Regions from separate parts of the Paenibacillus sp. MCAF9 genome, predicted to be linked through region 2. Evidence: a T-box and tRNA genes for the amino acid it is inferred to sense, from the RefSeq annotation. Region 2 holds a T-box; the other holds one or more tRNA genes.

Region 1 (6,907 bases), on a different contig from region 2:
CGGCGGTATCGCGCTTGGAAGCGGTCCGTTTATCGGTTGGTTCATGGCGAAGAGTATCGGATCAGCCAATGGCTTCCTCTCTTTCGTTAATCGGAAGTCCATACCGGTTGGTTTCTCTACAGAGGCCATTATTGCGGGCGGAGCTGCAGTCTTTCTAGCGCTTATGGCGACCATTATTCCAGCTGTTATTTATGCAAGATCTTCAATCGTAAGTTATAAGCAGGATCTGGCGCGTTCTGATCGCAAGCCAGTTTGGCAGCGTTGGTATCTTGATGTCTTGTTAATTGCCGCTGCTGGTTATGGCTGGTATATGTTCAATGAGCGCCAAATGTTGACTTTCAAAACAGGCATGACAACGGATCAATTAAACGTACAGCCATTTTTATTTTTTGTTCCTGCCTTATCAATCTTTGCATTTGGGTTGTTTTTCTTAAGATTATTCCCATGGCTGTTGAAGGTGTTTACATGGCTAGGACGCAAATTTTTACCGGTTCCGCTTTATTTGACGTTGACTCAGCTTTCACGTTCATCCAAAGGGTATTACCCGTTGATGATTCTATTGGTGCTGACGCTTGGGCTTGGTGTTTATAACGCATCGGCAGCTAGAACGATTGATTTGAACTCCACAGAACGTACGCTGTATAAATACGGAGCAGACGTAACCATTCAAACGGTATGGGAAGGCTCTCCGGAAATTACTACGACGCCTGGCAACAACGGCGGAAATGGTGGTAACGGCGGCAGTGGAGGCAATGGCGGCGGTTCTGGCGGCGGCGGAAATGGTGGAGGAGGCAACGGCGGTGGTTCAGGCGGCGGAGGAGGTGGCGGTCAAACCATACCTTCAAAGATGTTGTTCAGTGAACCTCCATTTGAGCTTTTCCGTTCTCTTGATGGCGTAGAAGCGGCTGCTCGTGTATTACAGACGAAGGGCAGCGTGGTCATATCAGGCAAATCGATTGGTCAAGGAACTGTAATGGGTATTGATAATGTCGACTTTGCTAAGGTCGGCTGGTTCCGCAATGATTTGTATCCTGTTCATCCGAATTATTATTTAAATAACTTGGGTAAATATGAGCATGCGGCGCTTATTCCTTCGAAAGTAGCAGAGAAATATCAATTAAAAATCGGAGATCCCGTATCAGTTGGATTCGCCGAAGGTAAAGTGGATTTTATGGTCGTTGGCATTTTGCCTTATTGGCCTAGCCAATATCCGGATAAATCACCGTTTATTATCACGAATTTAGATTATATTTATGACCAGCTTCCGCTTATTCCTTATGAGGTTTGGCTGAAGATGAAGCCTGATGCTAAAGTAGCTCCGATCGTTGAAGCGCTGCAAAAGGCTGGGGTGGAGATAGCAGCTATTAAAGATGTAAGAAGCGAGCTAATCATTCAATCGAAGCTTCCAACTAGGGGCGGCGTATTCGGAATATTGAGCTTAGGTTTCCTTGTTTCGGTCATCATCACACTAGCTGGCTACGTTCTATTCTGGTTCTTCAATCTCTCAGGGCGTGTTGTCCAATTCGGGGTATTGCGGGCAATGGGATTATCGCGAAGACAGCTTACGGGGATGCTGCTTCTGGAGCAGCTATTTACAGCAGGACTTGCGATAGGACTTGGCGTGTTAATTGGTAAAGGTGTGAGCTTGCTCTTCCTTCCATTCTTGCAAACGACAGAAAACGTTGCAGAAACAGTACCGCCTTTCCGAGTCATATTCGAGTCTAGCGATACGAACCAATTGTTCATAGTTGTCGGATTTATGATGCTGACCGGCGCATTGCTTCTCTTCCTGCACATACGCAGGCTTAGAGTGCATCAAGCGGTCAAGATGGGAGAAGAACGATGACAACAGCGATGATCGATTGCGAAGGTCTAGTGAAAATTTACAAGACAGACGATCTAGAGGTCGTTGCCCTGCAAGGCTTGAACCTAAAAGTAAACGAAGGCGAGCTAATGGCTATCATCGGCAACAGCGGCAGCGGGAAATCGACGCTTCTGAATACGCTGGGCGGTCTTGACCGCCCTTCAGCCGGCCAGGTGCATGTAGGTCCTTGGGATCTTCTGAAGATTTCCGAAGAGGATCTAGTGAAATACAAGAGGGAGACGGTAGGATTTATTTGGCAAAATAATGCGAGAAACTTGCTGCCTTATCTTACTGCCCTCGAAAATGTAGAAATGCCGATGATGCTCTCGGGAAAGGTTGATCGCGCATATGCGAAGCAGCTGCTTGAATGGGTTGGCTTGAAGGAGCGAATGCATAACAAGCTCCATCAATTGTCAGGCGGTGAGCAGCAAAGGGTTGCCATTGCGATTTCATTGTCGAATCGCCCGAAGCTTCTGCTTGCGGATGAACCGACAGGTTCGGTTGATACGGCTACCTCCGATTTGATTATGGGTATTTTCCGCAGGTTGAATCGCGAGATCGGTATTACCATCGTCATTGTAACGCATGACTTGACGCTTGCTGGCAAGGTAGACCGAGTGGTTGCCATTCGCGATGGCTTGACGAGCACCGAGTTTATTAAACGCAATCCGAATATTAATCTTGATGGAGGTGAGGCAGAGCTTCCAGCTGCAAGCAGCGGACTGCAGTCTGTGCATGAAGCCTATGTCGTGGTAGATCGAGTTGGACGTTTACAAGTGCCTAAGGAATATTTATCTGCTCTTAATATTAAAGACAAAGCAACGATGGAATTTGACGGCGAGCGGATTATTATTACTCCGCCTAAATCACTAGGGGGTTAAAACCAAATGAATAATAAAAGATTGTCAGGCAAGCGAATTCGCAAATTTACTTTAGTATCGTTAACACTTACCCTGCTTATTGGCCTGCTTGCAGCGTGCAGCAGCGGCTCAGACAGCTCTACTGAAAAACGGGTTTTACGCATTGGCGTGCTTTATGGCGGTTCGGATAATGAGCCTTACTTCCGTCAGCAATACACGGATATGTATGAAATGTCTCATCCTAACATTGAGTTCCAAATCGTAGGCGCAATCAACTATGATGATCAACGCTTTGAACAGCAAGATCCTGCAAAGCCAACGAAGCAGCCAGATCCATATGAAAAAATGAAAGAAATGCTAACTGGATCAAATCCAGTCGATGTTGTTGTTCTGGATTACAATATGCTTCGTCGGATGACACAAGACAACTTGTTGCAACCGCTGGATCCATTAGTAGCACAAGATAAATTCGACTTGTCGGATTATGTTCCAACTGTTATTGAAGGCATTAAAGCTGCTGGTGATGGCGGATTGTATGCATTGACGCCAACTTTTAACTCTTCTGCACTTTACTACAACAAAAAAATGTTTACTGATGCTGGTGTAACTCCTCCGACAAACAAAATGGAGTGGACTGAAGTTCTTAACTTGGCACGTCAAGTGGCAAAAGGTGAAGGCGTGGACCGTAAATTTGGATTCTCCTTCAATCGCTGGTCCAATGACGGCTTTAGCAATGCGCAGTCTTATAGCCAAGCATTGCAGCTAAAAATGTGGGATGACAAAGGCGAGAAAATGCTCGTCAATAGCGATCAGTGGGAAAATGTATGGAGCACTGTTGCATCGCTGTATCAAGAAGAAGTTATTCCAACACAAGAATTTATGAATAAAATGTATGAGAAGCAAAACGCGGAAGGCGGCAATGACCCATTCTATGGTGATTTGTTCATCAAAGGCAAAATTGCGATGACGATCGGTGATTATGGTTATATCAATGAGCTTAAGAGAGCTTCGGACAACGCATCGAAAATTAAAGATTTTGAAGCTGTTGATTGGGACGTTGTGACAGTTCCCGTTTCTCCAAGCGATCCAGAAGTGGGCAGCAGTATTTCATTGAGCCAGTTGATGGGTATTAACAACAAAGCTCAAAACGATAAAGACGCTTGGGATTTCATCAAGTTCTCCAATAGCAAGGAATGGGCTAAGCTGAAATCAAGAAGTCTTTATGAAATGGTTGCACGTAAGGAATTTTTGACGCCAATCGGCGGTTTGCAATACAATATTGACGCATTTACTTCACTTAAGCCAATGCCAGCTTTAGATACGGACAAAATCTTCCGTGAGAAACCAGGCGTATGGGAAGCACAGCAACCTGCTTATGAACTGTTCCAAGCCGTAATCGATAAGAAAAAATCTGCTCGTGAGGCGCTAGCTGAGTGGGAAACACGCGGAAATGCGGTTTTGGAGAAAATTAAAAACAATCCAACTGGAGAAGGCAACGGCGGCGGAGTCGAAATTATGCCAATGCCTAGATAATTTGAAATAAGAAAGAAGCCCGTAATCGACCTCTGCGTCGTTTGCGGGCTTTTTCCTTAATATTTGTCTAACCTCGTAATAGAAAGGACTGGTAAGCGGTCCAAGAGCCGTTCTCGGTCTGATACATCAGATGTATGCGATCAATTCTCGAAGTAAGATCAATGGACTGCATGCGCAGATTTCCGAATAAATCATGCAGCTCATCAGCTGAGATTTCTTGCCCTATCGTGACATGTGGCGTGTAAACATATTTGGGCTCGACAATGGCCAGCGGACCGCTGCATATGCTCTCCTGGAGCTTCTGCATGGAAACGGTGTCTTCAAGCGCTAAATAGAGCACATGACTTACAGGGAAAAAAGTAGATACACGGTTCAAATGGATAGAGAAAGCAGGCAGCTTAGATGTTGTTTGCTCTAAATGAGCGACTGCAAGCTGCAATTCATCGTCTGACCAATCTTCTGCGTATCGTACTGTCAAATGAGCAGGTACAGCTGTGTAATGCGGATCATGGCGTCTTCGCCAGCTATTAGCGAAGTCCTGTACATGCTTTTCGGGGAAAACAACAATTCCATATAACATGGTCTTCAGCTCCTTCGAAATGACCTATTTTGAGTATACCCCATTTGCATGTATGATCCCAATTTTGGGGTATTCTAATGTATACAGCCTTTGGAGTGATAAGCATCAGCTTCTCCAATAAGATAGTGGAGGGATGACATGAGATGGGTATATTGGGTTCGCCTATATGAAACCAAATTTCAAGCGGGTTGTTTGGTTAGGAGAATGGAGAATGACGGTTGGATGTATGGCTATGAAACTCCGCATGAGGTAGAGGTATTTCGATCCCGAAAAGGGCGATACGGCGTGAGGTTTATACCATAAAAAATAAAAAGAAAATAAATTAGAATATTTTGCTTGACTTAAAACACACCTATATAGTATATTATTTTATGTCGCCAATTCAACTGGCTTTGCTCAAATGGATATACGTCGCGGGGTGGAGCAGCCCGGTAGCTCGTCGGGCTCATAACCCGAAGGCCGCAGGTTCAAATCCTGCCCCCGCAACCAACCTTTCGATGAATACGTTGAAATATACGTTTTTCGAGGGCCCTTAGCTCAGTTGGTTAGAGCGGTCGGCTCATAACCGATTGGTCGGGGGTTCGAGTCCCTCAGGGCCCACCATAAGCAAAACCTTTACAACATGCCGGGGTGGCGGAACTGGCAGACGCACAGGACTTAAAATCCTGCGATGGGTGACCATCGTACGGGTTCGATTCCCGTCCTCGGCATACCTCGAAGACATTGACGAGTCAATGGTTTTCACGAAGTACATAAGATGTACGAACGATAAAAGAACCTCCTTTATAGAATCTGACTTGTCAGTTCTAAGCAAAGGAGGTTTTTTTATTGTTAGGTACTTAATCTAGCAATTTAATTTAATATGTTAATTTCTAAAGCCGTTAAGTAAATTAGAGGCTGGCAGTAATTAATTTATAGCAGCTTGTCTCGCAGCATTATGGGCTAACCTATGGAGGGTATTGTTTTTCTTGTGCTTGCTTATGTATTTTATTTGTATGTAAACGTTGGGATACATATTATTTAAATGATGTAGAATTGCCAATACTTCATCTCTAGCATCTTTATGATGTGAATGAGAAAAATAATCTTTTGATAAAATGTTTGTGATTTGACTGCAATCAGTATAGATAATAGCGAACTTCGGCTCATACTCCGTCAGCGCACTTGCAAGTATTTCAAGACTGTAACGAACAGCAAGCAATTCACCGTAATTGGAGCCTTCAACATGTTCCATCAGTATTTTTTTGGCGGTAACGCGTATCGTTCTATTGAAGACAAAGCAACAAGCTGCTCCATGATTGTTTTGCGCAACGAAACCGGAGTAGTCACAATACAAACAAATCATACTCTTGTTCACAATGTTTTGTCTTAAACGAGGATTGGCATATGCTCTTTTTATTAGCAATTCTGTTGTAGTATCCACAAAATCTATCCTCCAGATCGTATTCCTTCTTTCATTATTTTAATCATCGTCAAAAAAGAGATGGGTTAGTCTTCAAATGGGATAGCTTCGAAATATTTTTTACTTTAAGAATAGGCGAATGGATTAAGGTATACATCGGAGCTGATCTGCGTAAGTTTTAATAGGAATGTGTCTGAATAAGGGAGTAACATTAATGATGTAATACTGGAGGGGACTCGGCATGAACGCAGGTTTTTGGATTCGATTAGGAGCTTCGTTGCTGGATGGCATTATTATTGGCATTCCATTAGCCATTATTTCATTAATATTTACAGGAGGAAATGAAGGTAGAGATTATTTTACAGATGCGGTCTCATTCCTTTACTCGTTACTGGTTCCGGTATTTTGGAGCGGCTATACCATTGGGAAAAGGATATGCGGCGTACAGATTAGAAAGTTGGATGGCTCACCTCCAGGTATAGGAACCATGTTATTGCGTAATGTTGTTGGTGGACTCGTTTATGGATTAACATTAGGTATTGCTGTGATCGTCAGCGCCTTTATGGTCGGTTTGCGCGAGGACAAAAGAGCGATTCATGATTTTATAGCAGGAACAGAAGTGGTGCATTCTGATTAAGCTGTCTTATGAGCTCGTTGCGATATCATGC
Region 2 (6,907 bases):
AGAGATTTTCCGGCCACCGTCGGTTTAATGACTGGTTTATATTCGGTAGTGATGAATTTAGGTGCTGCTTTAGCTTCAGGATTTAGCATTCCCATTACAGAGAAGCTTTCCTTTGGCTGGCAAGGAATGCTGGCCTGCTGGGCACTGCTCGCTCTATTTGCTACGATTGCTTGGGTACCGCAAATTCGTTCGTTTGCCCAGAAGGACAACAACAAAGCAGCAACGAACGGTGAGAAGAATGGTGGTCTGCTGCGCTCTGGCTTAGCTTGGAAAGTAGCATTATTTATGGGTCTTCAATCATTTTGTTTCTACGTTAATGTATCATGGCTGCCTGAAATTTTATCTGATCGCGGCATGAGCCACGTTGATGCGGGATGGATGCTGTCACTGCTGCAATTTGTCAGCTTGCCCGCGACATTTATTATACCTGTCATTGCGGGAAAGCAGGCAAGCCAAAGGCTGCTTGTTATTCTTACAACGATATTGCTGCTCCTAGGATACTTAGGTCTTCTTAGCGGGAATGTAAATCTTATTCCGATTTGTATGATTTTACTCGGAATTGCCGGCGGTTCCGGCTTTAGTCTCGCGGTTATGTTTTTTGTACTGCGGACAAGCAGCACAAGGCAGTCGGCTCAGTTGTCAGGTATGGCACAGTCCATTGGTTATCTGCTTGCCGCTGCCGGACCGCTGTTGTTTGGACTTATTCATGATTTGACGAATAATTGGACTGTCTCATTAGTAATGCTAGTAGTTGTTGCTGTTATTTTTGGATATATAGGCTTCGGAGCTGGAGCGAATAAAACGATATCAGGAGCACAAGAAAATTAAATATGGTGAAAAATTGATTATAAACCGTTTGGAGTTCAAGTTCGTTCTCTTGACACCGAACCGTGTGATCTTTATAATCGAAACTAACGATTTTATGCATATGGAGCGTTGAAGAGGAACAGTAATTTCGTTTGTCAGGCCTAGAGAGCCGGTGATTTATGGTGGAAGCCGGACCTGCAGCGAAATGAAGCTCGCCTTGGAGCTGTGCGATTAACGAAAGCGATGTTTACGAAACATCGTTTACGCGAAAATCACCGTTTGGCCCGCGATAAGGGCGACAAGTGAGCGATCGGCAAAGCATGTCTTTCGCTAACTAGGGTGGTACCACGGGAGAACAACCTCTCGTCCCTAGCGATAATTCGCTAGGGGCGAGAGGTTTTATGTTTTTTTGTACAATTATGCATTCAGCATTTATTTGAGAGAGGATATGAGCACATGAGTCAAGAACAGCAATTTCACGGCTATAACCCGCTTGTTGTGGAGCCGAAATGGCAGCAATTTTGGGATAAAAACAAAACGTTTCAAACGACAGAGGATGCTGAAAAACCAAAGTTTTACGCATTAGATATGTTTCCATATCCATCTGGAGCTGGCTTGCATGTAGGACATCCCGAAGGGTATACAGCGACAGATATCGTGTCTCGCTACAAAAGAATGAAAGGTTATAATGTCCTTCACCCGATGGGCTGGGATGCGTTCGGATTGCCTGCTGAGCAGCATGCGCTAGATACAGGAAAGCATCCGCGCGATATTACGTTTGTAAACATCGATAATTTCCGCAGACAAATAAAATCACTTGGCTTCTCATACGATTGGGATCGCGAGATTAGTACAACCGATCCTGAATATTATAAATGGACGCAATGGATTTTTATCCAATTGTACAACAGAGGACTCGCTTATGTTGCTGAAGTATCAGTTAACTGGTGTGAAGCTCTTGGAACGGTGCTTGCCAATGAAGAGGTTATTAACGGCCTAAGCGAGCGGGGCAATCATCCCGTTGTTCGCAAGCCTATGCGTCAGTGGATTTTGAAAATTACGGAATACGCGGATCGTCTGTTGGATGATTTGGAAGAACTGGACTGGACAGAAAGCATTAAGGATATGCAGCGCAACTGGATTGGAAAATCCAAAGGAGCTGAGGTTACCTTTGAGATTGACGGTCATGATTCCGCTTTGGTCGTATTTACGACTCGTCCAGATACATTGTTTGGCGCGACTTATTGCGTACTCGCTCCTGAGCATGAGCTTGTTGCAAAAATCGTAACGGCAGAGCAAAAAGAAGCAGTTGAAGCTTATCAACTGGCAGCATCGCGCAAGAGTGATTTGGAGCGTACTGATTTGGCGAAAGACAAGTCAGGCGTGTTCACAGGAGCTTATGCCATTAATCCCGTTAATGGCGTGAAAACACAAATCTGGATCGCAGATTATGTTCTTGCTGGTTATGGAACGGGTGCTATTATGGCTGTTCCAGGTCATGACGCTCGCGACTGGGAATTTGCTAAGCAATTTGATTTGCCAATCGTTGAGGTTGTTCAAGGCGGAGATGTTACGAAGGAAGCTTATGCAGGCGACGGCATTCATGTCAATTCCGATTTCTTGAATGGTTTGACGAATGAAGAAGCGATTGCGAAAATGATAGAGCATCTGGATGCATCGGGCAAAGGCAAAGGGAAAATCACTTACCGACTGCGCGATTGGTTGTTCAGCCGCCAGCGCTACTGGGGTGAGCCGATTCCGATCCTTCACTTGGAGGATGGTACGATGAAGACTGTTCCTGAGGATCAGCTTCCGCTTCTGCTGCCTGATGTTGATGCTATCACTCCTTCAGGAACAGGGGAATCACCGCTTGCCAGCGTTACGGAATGGGTGAACACGATCGATCCTGAAACGGGCATGAAGGCTCGCCGTGAAACGAACACGATGCCGCAATGGGCTGGCAGCTGCTGGTACTACCTGCGCTTCATCGATCCTAAAAACGACAAACAGCTTTGTTCGCCAGAGAAGCAAAAGCAATGGCTGCCGGTTGACCTTTACATTGGTGGCGCTGAGCACGCTGTTCTGCATCTGCTTTACGCTCGTTTCTGGCACAAGGTGCTTTATGATATCGGCGTTGTAGATACAAAGGAGCCGTTCCATAAGCTTGTCAACCAAGGCATGATCCTTGGAAACAACAACGAAAAAATGTCCAAATCGCGTGGAAATGTTATCAATCCAGATGATATCGTAAACGAGTTTGGCGCAGATACGCTTCGTATGTACGAAATGTTTATGGGGCCGCTTGAAGCAACGAAACCTTGGAATACCAATGGTGTGGAAGGAACATATCGTTTTCTTAACCGTGTATGGCGTTTGTTCGTGAACGAGGACGGCAGCTTGAATGCCAAAATCGGCAATGGCGAAACGAGTGATGCATTCAAGCGCACATGGCATCGTTCAATCAAAAAAATTACGGATGATTATGAGGGACTTCGTTTCAACACCGTAATCAGCCAGCTCATGATTTTTGTAAACGAAGCCTACAAAACAGATGTACTTCCGCAAGCAGCAATGGAGCAATTCGTTCAATTGATTTCTCCAATTGCGCCGCATATCGCGGAAGAGCTATGGGAGAAGCTGGGACGCACGGATTCGCTTACGTATGCAGCGTTCCCGACGTTCGAAGAAGCTTGGACGGTCGATCAAGAGGTTGAGATCGTCGTACAAGTAAATGGTAAAATCGCAGATCGCATCTCCATTGCAGCTGATATGGACGTTGCTGAGATGGAAAGCATAGCGAAAGAACTTGAGAAGGTACAAGAGCTGATTGCCGGCAAAACAATCCGTAAAGTCATTGCGGTAAAAGGCAAGCTAGTCAATATCGTTGCCAATTAAGACAAACAGAAGAGGTGAGCGGGCATTAGCTGAAGAACAGCTATTGACCGTTCACCTCTTCGCCTATAAAGGCGGTCGAAACCTTGACCACATCTTCATCGAACTTTGCATGTGTCGTACGGATGAGTTGATTGAATACTCCTTCTGTCTCGCGGCGCAGCAGGTTTAGCGCTTGGGCTGTAATGCCGCCAGGGACGGCAACTCTCTCTTGCACCTCTGCTGGTGTAAGGCCGCCTTCGGTCAGCAGCAAGCCGGTTCCGAGCAGCATGGCGCTTGCAACACGCAGCGCTTCATCACGGCTTATACCCGTTTCTTCAACCGCAGCATCAACAAATTGCTCAAGCAGGAAAGACATAAAAGCTGGTCCGCAGCTTGAAATGTCGGATACGATGCGTGTGTAATTCTCATCTATTCGCAGCGGCTGACTAATATGGGATAATAAGTCCTCCAGTTGAGCCATATCATTGTCATCAATCGTTTCCCCATAAATACAAAGCGATGCTCCGCTCCATACATAATTTGTAATGCTCGGAATAACCTTAGCTACCTTGCAATCGAGTTCCCCTTCTAGATGAGAGATAAGGACAGGACTCGTTATAGATACGACAATCTGGTTTGGTCGAATAGTTGCCTTCAAATCATCGACCACTTTTTTGAACTCCAAAGGCTTTACGCACAAAAAAACAATATCGGAGCCGTAAGCAGCCGCAGCATTCGTATATTCGGCTCTCATGCCGGAATAACGGTTGGCCAAGGCTTGCGCTTTTGCAAAGGTGCGATTGCTGACGGCAATTTGTTTTGGTGATAATGCACCAGATGCGATCAAAGCTTCAATGAGCAGGCTTCCCATTGTGCCCGTCCCGATAAATCCGACATTCATGCTGAACCCTCCTATAGGTTTGGCGCGCGCATAACCTGCTTTAATTTGTAGAGAAAGGTTATATGCGAACAAATCCCGAGTGAAAATTTCAATAGCCGTACTCATTTCGTATTTCGTGTGCTCTCTTACCTTATTCCGCAGGACTTGTTTCATATGTCACTAATTACCAAAAAAACATCGCTTTCAAAGGAGAGTGAAGAAGTGAAGCCTTTAAATGGAACGATTTCTAGCAAAGCCATTATATTTACTTTTATTTTAATACTTGCTGCAGCTATATTGCTGGCCGCTGCTTTTATGGAGCCTAAGCAGCCGGAAACAGGTGATTGGGTACCTTTAAACGATGCTGTGAAATCTGCAGTCGCTGCAATTGAGGCAGCAGATACGGGTGAAGAAGACGTAAAGAACAAGAAGGATACTGAGATGATCCCGGAAAAGGAGCAAGAAGCATCAGCTGCAGGTGTTGATCATCGGAATGAGCAGGATGGGAAAGCTGCTTTAAAGGAAGATACGATTGTATCCACTGCGCCAGCAGCACCAATTGCTGATGCAGGCATGGATGATGCAGCAAAGCTTGATATCAACCGTGCAACGGAGGCGGAACTTGATGATTTGAAAGGAATCGGACCGTCAAAAGCAAAAGCAATTATTGAAGATAGAGAAAGAAACGGCAAATTTGCGACCGTTAATGATTTGCTCCGTGTCAAGGGAATTGGAGAAAAACTATTAAAAGGATTGGAAGACAGCATTGTAGCTCGTCCATAATTGTGAGAGAATGGAAAGAAGCGGACATTTACAACTTCCGTTTGCCATTATCTATTAACTCATTTGAAGGAGTCGAGAAAATGTCAGAACAACGCAAGCTTTCCCTTGATACACTATCCGTCCACGGAGGTCAGCAAATCGATCCGACTACGTTGTCGCGCGCGGTACCTATCTACCAGACGACATCTTACGGATTCAAAGATACAGATCATGCAGCGAATCTATTTGCATTGCAGGAATTTGGAAATATTTACTCCCGAATTATGAACCCGACATCGGATGTTTTTGAGAAACGTGTAGCTGAATTAGAGGGTGCTCCGGCAGCATTAGCAGTTGCTTCTGGTCAATCGGCTATTACATACGCGATTCTAAATATTGCAGGAGCTGGCGATGAGATCGTTTCCGCTACAAGCCTGTACGGAGGTACTTACAACTTATTCTCAATGACGCTTGCAAAGCTTGGCATCACTGTAAGATTTGTTGATCCGTCGAATCCGGAAAACTTCCGAGGAGCAATCAACGAGCGTACGAAAGCAGTATATGCTGAAACGATCGGAAATCCGAAGGGCGATGTGATCGATCTTGAAGCGGTTGCTGCAATTGCACATGAGAATGGCATTCCATTTATCGTGGACAATACATTCCCGAGCCCTTACTTGTGCAGACCGATTGAACATGGAGCAGACATTGTGGTGCATTCCGCGACCAAGTTTATCGGCGGACATGGAACATCAATCGGCGGTATCATTGTAGACGGCGGCAAGTTTGACTGGAAAGCCAGCGGCAAATTCCCAGGTCTTACTGAGCCGGATCCAAGCTACAATGGCGTTGTTTACACCGATGCAGTTGGCCCTGTCGCTTATATCATTAAAGCACGCGTCCAATTGCTAAGAGATATGGGTGCTGCCATTTCACCTTTCAACTCTTTCCTATTGCTTCAAGGACTTGAGACGCTGCATCTTCGGATGGAACGCCACAGCTCAAACGCGCAAAAGGTAGCTGAATATTTGGAAGGCCATGAAGCGGTTGAGTGGGTTAGCTATCCAGGACTTCCAAGCCACCCGTCCTATGACCTTGCACAAAAATATTTGCCGAAGGGCAAAGGCGCTATTATGACATTTGGCATTAAAGGCGGAGTAGAAGCGGGCAAGAAAGTGATCAACTCCGTTCAGCTATTCTCGCATTTGGCGAATGTCGGTGATTCCAAGTCGCTAATTATTCATCCGGCAAGCACAACACATCTGCAATTGTCTGAGGAACAGCAAGCTAATGCTGGCGTTTCACCAGGCATGATTCGTCTATCGATCGGTACAGAAGGCATTGATGATATTTTGGCGGATATTGAGCAAGCCATTGCTGCCAGCCAAGCCTAAGCCTAAACGCTTTAGTAGGAAGCTTTAACGAAGAAATATACGATAAATAAATGCAACCAGAGATCATCAGATGCAGCATGAGAGAGGAAGTTGAGTTATGAGCACCCAAACGAAGGATGCCGACCGCAAGGACTGGGACACCTACTTCATGGATATTGCCTATATGGTTTCGACGCGTTCGCGTTGTCCG

What was found. A T-box is a leader RNA that pairs with one kind of tRNA and senses whether it is charged. The one in region 2 lies ahead of leuS (leucine--tRNA ligase), so its partner is inferred to be a tRNA-Leu.
Region 1: it has a tRNA-Leu gene. The T-box ahead of leuS (leucine--tRNA ligase) is inferred to sense a tRNA for this amino acid. The anticodon was not compared.

The regions. Positions count from the first base shown of each region.
Region 1 is NZ_JBFREL010000006.1:81,143-88,049, reverse strand. It holds gene AB4Z45_RS12670 (ABC transporter permease) at 1-1,846, shown strand, start outside; gene AB4Z45_RS12665 (ABC transporter ATP-binding protein) at 1,855-2,745, shown strand; gene AB4Z45_RS12660 (ABC transporter substrate-binding protein) at 2,752-4,257, shown strand; gene AB4Z45_RS12655 (2'-5' RNA ligase family protein) at 4,325-4,837, opposite strand; gene AB4Z45_RS12650 (hypothetical protein) at 4,976-5,140, shown strand; tRNA gene AB4Z45_RS12645 (tRNA-Met) at 5,250-5,326, shown strand; tRNA gene AB4Z45_RS12640 (tRNA-Ile) at 5,364-5,440, shown strand; tRNA gene AB4Z45_RS12635 (tRNA-Leu) at 5,462-5,547, shown strand; gene AB4Z45_RS12630 (RNase H family protein) at 5,745-6,260, opposite strand; gene AB4Z45_RS12625 (RDD family protein) at 6,481-6,876, shown strand.
Region 2 is NZ_JBFREL010000009.1:127,817-134,723, reverse strand. It holds gene AB4Z45_RS17060 (CynX/NimT family MFS transporter) at 1-828, shown strand, start outside; T-box leader at 928-1,181, shown strand; gene leuS (leucine--tRNA ligase) at 1,264-3,702, shown strand; gene comER (late competence protein ComER) at 3,743-4,582, opposite strand; gene AB4Z45_RS17045 (ComEA family DNA-binding protein) at 4,784-5,344, shown strand; gene AB4Z45_RS17040 (homocysteine synthase) at 5,425-6,717, shown strand; gene AB4Z45_RS17035 (deoxycytidylate deaminase) at 6,815-6,907, shown strand, end outside.